Linked DNA regions of Magnetospirillum sp. XM-1. The protein of the gene in region 1 interacts with the protein of each later gene in a pairwise test. Links are inferred from orthologs where the notes say so. Each region holds a gene or a part of one and is shown in the gene's direction. Other genes may lie near its edges. The genes, in order: recJ and XM1_RS22525.

Region 1 (3,312 bases):
GACCGGACGTGGCGACGAACGCGCCGCCGACCAGGCCGCCTGCTCGGCCATGCAGCACGCCCTGAACGGCCTGGCCATGGAAGGCGTCATCGTCAACGGCGAAGGCGACGACCCCAGCCAGCCGCTGCACACCGGCGAGAAGGTGGGCAACGGCAAGGGCCCCAAGGTCGACATCGTGCTGACCGCGCTGGAGGGCCGCTCCATCTGCGCGCGCGGCGCCCACAACGCCCTGTCGGTAGTGGCCATGACCGAGGAAGGCAGCTTCCTCAAGGTGCCACAGCACTCCTACATGGAAAAGATCGTGGTCGGCGCCGGCCTGCCCGCCGGCCTGCTGGACCTGGATTCCACGCCCGAGGAGAACCTGTCGCGGCTGGCCGAGGCCAAGGGCCTGACCATCTCGGAACTGACCGTCAGCGTTCTCGACCGCCCCCGCCACGCAGAGCTGATCGAGCGCCTCTACGCCGCCGGCGTGCGGGTCACCCTGTTCGATGACGGCGACGTGTCCGGCGCGCTGGCCGCCGGCCTGCCCGGCTCGGGCGTCGACGTCTACATGGGCTCGGGCGGGGCCGCCCAGGGCGTGCTGGCCGCCGCCGGGCTGAAATGCCTGGGCGCCCAGATGCAGTGCCGCCTGCTGTGCCGCTCGGAAGCCGATCACGCCGCCGCCCGCCGGGTCGGCATCGGCGACACGCGGCGCAAGTGGAACATCGACGACATGGTGCGCGGCGAAGTGATGTTCGCCGCCACCGGCATCACCGACGGCCATGTGCTGAAGGGCGCCCGCCTGTTCCCCGGCAACCGGGCGGAAAGCCATTCCCTGGTCATGCGCTCGGCCACCGGCACCATCCGCCACTTAAGCGTCCAGCACGACCTCAGCCGGAGCCATCTGCCCGCATGAGCCATACCCAGCCCGCCTTCCTGGGGGTGGAGCGCTCGCTGTCCGGGCGGCGCTGGCTGGCGCGGCCCGGCGACGAACGCCTCGCCCTGGCGCTGTCCCAGCGCCTCGGCCTGCCGGAACTGGTGGGCCGCGTCCTGGCGTCGCGCGGCGTGGGCCTGGACGAAGCCGAGCGCTTCCTCAACCCGACGCTCAAGGACCTCCTGCCCGATCCCGGCCATCTGAAGGGCATGGAGCAGGCGGTGGAGCGGCTGGTCCGGGCGGTGACCCGGGCCGAGACCATCGGCATCTTCGGCGATTACGACGTGGACGGCGCCACCTCGTCGGCGCTGCTCAAAAACGCCATGGACGGCATGGGCGCCCGCACGCGGGTCTACATCCCCGACCGCATCAAGGAGGGCTACGGCCCCAACGCCCCCGCTTTGCTCCGCCTCAAGGACGAGGGGGTCGGCGTGGTGGTCACGGTGGATTGCGGCACCACCGCCTTCGACGCCCTGGAGACCGCGACCCAGGCCGGCCTCGACATGATCGTCGTCGATCACCATGTGGGAGAGACGGCGTTGCCCGCCGCCCTGGCGGTGATCAACCCCAACCGCCTGGACGAGACCAGCCCCCATGGACACATGGCGGCGGTGGGCGTCGCCTTCCTGCTGGCGGTGGGGCTCAACCGCGGCCTCAAGCAGGCCGGCTGGTACGCGTCGCGCCCCGCCCCCGACCTGATGCGCTGGCTCGACCTGGTGGCGCTGGGCACCGTCTGCGACGTGGTGCCCCTGGTGGGCGTCAACCGCGCCCTGGTGGTCCAGGGACTCAAGGTGATGGCACGGCGGGGCAATGTGGGCCTCGCCGCCCTGGCCGACGTGGCCGGGGTCAAGGAGCGCCCCGATTCCTATACGCTCGGCTACGTGCTGGGGCCGCGGGTCAATGCCGGCGGCCGGGTGGGCGAGGCCGAGCTGGGCACCCGGCTGATGTCCACCGACAATCCGGCCGAGGCCGCCGAGATCGCCCGCCAGCTGGACGGCTACAACAAGGACCGCCAGGAGATCGAGGCCGCCGTGCTGTACGACGCCATCGAACAGGTGGAAGGCCGCCCCGACGACGGCCGTCCCCTTCTGATCGCGGCGGGCGAGAACTGGCATCCCGGCGTCATCGGCATCGTCGCCGGCCGGCTCAAGGAGCGCTATGGCCGCGTCGCGTGTGTGGTGGCGCTGGAAGGCGACCAGGGCAAGGGCTCGGGCCGCTCGGTGTCCGGCCTCGATCTGGGCTCGGCCATCATCGCGGCGCGCCAGGCCGGGCTGCTTCGGGCCGGCGGCGGCCACGCCATGGCGGCCGGCTTCACCGTGGCCTGCGACAAGCTGGACGCGCTGTCCGACTTCCTGGCCGAACGCCTCCAGGCCCAGTTGGAAGGCGAGCTGGTGCCGCTGCTGGAACTGGACGGCGCGCTCGACGCCGGCGCGGCAGGCATCGAACTGGTGGAAACCCTCTCCCAGGTCGGCCCCTTCGGCTCGGGCAACCCGGAACCGCGCTTCGCCATCTCGGGCGCCCGCATCGCCAGGGCCGATGTGGTGGGCTCGGGCCATGTGCGCCTGATGCTGGCCGGCGCCGGCGGCAAGCGCCTGAAGGCCATCGCCTTCCGCGCCGCCGATTCCGAGATGGGCCACGCCCTGCTGTCCTCGGCGGGCGCCGCCTTCCACCTAGCCGGAACCCTGCGCGTCGACACCTGGCAGGGCAATTCGTCGGTCCAATTGATCGTCGACGACGCGGCAATCGCACGCTGATACGAAAAAGTCCGAATACGGCCTTGATTTTCCCCGCCGGGGCGGCTATCAAGTCGCCCTCGCGCCTCGACGTCCCCTTCGTCTAGAGGCCTAGGACACCGCCCTTTCACGGCGGCGACACGGGTTCGAATCCCGTAGGGGACGCCACGCGAATTTCTCAGCGAGCCAAGAACTGCCAAGAGCGGTTCTACGTCCAGGTTGGGCCCTCCGGCGGTCCGCTCCGACGGTCCCTGGCAAACTCGCGAGAACGATCCAGCCTCCCACCATAGCGCTCCGCCCGGCCCGGATTACGGCGAGGTGAGCATTCGCGAGCGTTTACAAGGGCCTTGAGCCCCAATCGGAACGGCGGACAGGCATCGCCCAAGAGTTGATTCAGCCCTGGGGCTGAGGCATCATTCACAATCCAGACATGATACGCGGCAAATTCATTTACCACCATCTGTTGTCGCGTTTATATTCCTTTGGTATTAATACGATGATTGCGAGGTCTGCGACTTAGGATAGGAGCGCCTGGGTCCAGACTCCGCTCCGAACCAAAGGAGCCAGCCAGGGATGGCTTGCCTCATGCGAAGTATGTGAGATGCCGTCATGATGCCCTCTCGTACCCGCTTCGTGGTCGTCACGGTCCTGGCTTACGCAATCGGG
Region 2 (3,210 bases), on another replicon or contig:
AAATCGAGCCGGTGCTTGCTGGTGTTCCAGCGGCATACGCATCCGCTCTTTCCGCCATGGCGGCGGCCATCTCCTCCGGATCCCCCGATGAGGCCCAGCTTTCGGGAATCCGGGCGGCGAAGGCCGCGCTTGTGGGGATCAACCGCGTGGATGCCGTGCTGGCGCCGGATGCGCTCATCTCGGCGGATCTGGAGTCGCCACCCGTCCTTTCCGCCGTTTCCGGCTTCGCCTTCGAGCTGCTCCGCCATGGCGTGATGCTCTTCGCCGAATACGCCGGGGATCGCGGCTCCGCCATCGGCCCCTCGACATGGAACATGTCCGTTGCCGGAGCCATGCGGGAGCCGAATCCCGGCAAGCGCGCCGCCGCGTGGCGCAGCCTGTGGGATTCCGTCCGGAACGGGGAGGCTTCGGGCGCGAGCGATGCCGAGCTGTCCTTCATCGGCGGGTGCGTCGCCGACGATGATCCTGTCCTGGCATGGCTTGGCGGGCATGAGCCGGGCTGGAAGGCCGAATTCCAGAAGGCGAGGGAGGGATGGCCGGCCTTCGCCTGGCGGAAGGCGTCGCTGGACATGCTGGCGCGACCCGTTCCCTGAGTCCTCCCGGCCCGCGGCGATCTCACCTTCTGGGGAACCAGGAGGGAGAATCGCCATGCCGGCCAACGTCTATCTCTGCGAGAAGTACAACCAGGCCTCGGACATCGCCGGGGTGCTGGGCGTCGTGCGCCGCCATGACGGCTGGTTCGAAGTGAAGGGCGGGGACGCGGTCACCTTCGCGTCCGGCCATCTGCTGGCGCTGCTGTATCCCGAGGACTACGACCCGGCCTATTCGTCCTGGCAGGACAGCGTCCTCCCGATCGTCCCGGCCCCGTTCCGCCATCGTCCGCGGGATTCCCGGGCTGCGGGCCAGCTCAAGGTCATCCGGGGGCTGCTGGCCGGCGCCTCCCGCGTCGTCCTGTGCACGGACCCGGATCGCGAGGGCGAGCTGATCGGCCGCGAGATCCTGCGGGAGCTGCGGTGGAGCGGTCCCGTCGAACGGGCGTGGCTTCCAGCCCTCACCAAGCCGATCATCACGAAGGCTCTGGCGGCGCTCCTGCCGGGGACGAAGACGGCGCCGCTGGCGGATGCGGCCCTGGCCCGCTCGCAGGCGGACTGGCTGATCGGGATGAACCTCACCCGTGGTCTGTCGCGGCGGCTGGCCGGGCGGAAGACCTGCCTGAACGTCGGCCGGGTGCAGACGCCGACCCTCGCCCTGCTGGTGCGCCGCGAACGGGAGATCGCCTCCTTCGTCCAGCAGTCCTACTTCGAGATCCGGGCGGTGGTCGAGGCGTCGGGCATCGGCCCCGTCGAGATGCGCTACGCGCCGCCCGCCGAGGAGCGGCTGGTGGTCCGGGCCGATGCCCAGGCGATCGCCGCTTCCGTGGCCGGGGCCGTCGCCCCCATCCGGTCGAAGGAGGAGGCGAAGTCGGCGCCGCCGCCGGCCTTCTACGCGCTCTCCTCCCTGCAGATGGATGCCGACCGGCTGCTCGGCTTCGACGCCGACCGCACGCTGAAGGTCGCCCAGGCGCTCTACGACGAGAAGAAGGTGCTGACCTATCCCAGGACGGACTGCGCCCATCTTCCGGACGAGTTCGCCGCCGATGCTCCGGCGCTGCTGGGCCTGCTGGCCGGAATGCCCGAGCTGGCGGCGGTCGCCGGCCGCGCCGCGGCGGCGCCCGTCCTGCGGACCGGTTCGCACTACGACTCCTCCAAGCTGAAGAGCCACCACGCGATCACCCTGACCGGCACCGATCCGAGCGGACTGACGGGGGACGAGCGGGAGCTGTTCCTGCTGGTGGCCCGGCGCTTCCTCGCCGCGCACCTGCCGGATCACGAGTACATCAGCACCACGCTCACCTGGATGCCCGGGGCGCACGCCTTCGTCGCCCGGGGCCGGGTGCCGACGCGGGCGGGCTGGAAGGAGGCCTTCGACGCCGGCGGGCCGGAGGAGGACGGGGACGACGAAGCCGCCCGCCCGCTGCCGAAGATTCCGGATGGGACGCAGGGCACCGGGAAGAGCGCCGCCGTCGAGGAGAAGACGACGCGGCCGCCCTCCCGCTTCACCGAGGGGCAGCTCATCGACGCGATGAAGAACATCGCCCGCTTCGTGACCGACCCGGCGGCGAAGTCCAGATTGCGGGCCACCTCAGGACTGGGCACCGACGCGACGCGGAGCCCGATGATCGCCGAGCTGAAGAAGCGCGGGCACATCGTGAGGGAGAAGGGTCGCCTGCGCCCGTCCGGCGTGGCCACGGCGCTGATCGGCGCCGTCGAGAAGCACATCCCCGCCTGGGCGGATCCCGTCACCACGGCCCTCTGGGAGGACGAGCTGGAAGCCATCGCGGAGGGGAAGGGGCAGATCAAGCCGTTCCTCGACGGCATCGTGGCCAAGCTGCGGTCCGACATCGCCGTGCTCGACGCCCTGTCGGTGCCGTGGTCCGAGAGGATCAGCGCCGAGGCCAATCCCACGCCGGTCTCCGCCAAGGCCCCGCGCGGGCGCGGGAAGGCCAGCGGACGGCCAGCGCCAGCGAAGACACCTCAACCGGCCTCCACGGCCTCCGGAACGCCTTCCGCGGCTCCTGCCGCCGGGCGGACCGATCTGCGGGTGGCGTTCGCCGACAAGGACAAGGCGAAGGCCCTGGGGGCCCGGTGGGATGCGGATCGGCGGACGTGGTATGTCCCGGCCGGGGCCGCCCTTGATCCGTTCAGGAACGCGGGCTTCCTGGCGGCCTAGTCCGTGGGCGGATCGAGCGTGACCGGTCCATCCCAGCACAGGACGATGGAGGCGGCGATGGTGGAGAACGCGAACCGCCGATCCTCTTCCTTGAGGTGCGGCTCGACGGACTCGATGTGTTCCCGGATCCTGGCGAGCAGCTCGGGGCAGGCGATGCGGCGGTTCGGCGCCCGGCCTTCGAGGAGGCGCCGGTAGTGGCGGAGGTAGGCGGCGGAATCCATCGGCTTCTTCCTGGCGGTTGCCGCCTTCGCGCCGATCATGCCCTGCGCGGTGTCCATGGCCCTCTCCCGAGCTTCGTCTCTACCCAGTAGACATAGGGCGGAAGCGGCCTTCGGGACAGGCCTAGGCGGCAGCCATGTAGCGGCCTTCGAGCCGTTCGGCCCCGCATCCTCCGTCGATGGCCTGGTGGAGATCGGCGAGCATCATCCCCATCGCATCGAG

The links.
Region 2: the proteins of recJ (region 1) and XM1_RS22525 interact in binary tests that used the Escherichia coli proteins (3 or more experiments, as listed by UniProt). The link is inferred for Magnetospirillum sp. XM-1 from one-to-one orthologs.

What each region holds. Positions count from the first base shown.
Region 1 is NZ_LN997848.1:1,580,404-1,583,715, reverse strand. What follows is about bases 280-3,279. They hold recJ (single-stranded-DNA-specific exonuclease RecJ), read left to right. Parts: upstream 280-891; coding sequence 892-2,667; downstream 2,668-3,279. Other genes in these bases: XM1_RS07415 (PAS domain S-box protein), read left to right, coding at 3,256-3,279; glpX (class II fructose-bisphosphatase), read left to right, coding at 280-895. In the rest of the region: more of glpX, read left to right, coding at 1-279; more of XM1_RS07415, read left to right, coding at 3,280-3,312. UniProt on the Escherichia coli protein: Single-stranded-DNA-specific exonuclease.
Region 2 is NZ_LN997849.1:79,089-82,298, forward strand. Bases 311-3,208 are described here. They hold XM1_RS22525 (DNA topoisomerase), read left to right. Parts: upstream 311-648; coding sequence 649-2,769; downstream 2,770-3,208. Other genes in these bases: XM1_RS24625 (hypothetical protein), read left to right, coding at 311-593; XM1_RS22530 (hypothetical protein), read right to left, coding at 2,766-3,047; XM1_RS22535 (hypothetical protein), read right to left, coding at 3,112-3,208. Also shown: more of XM1_RS24625, read left to right, coding at 1-310; more of XM1_RS22535, read right to left, coding at 3,209-3,210.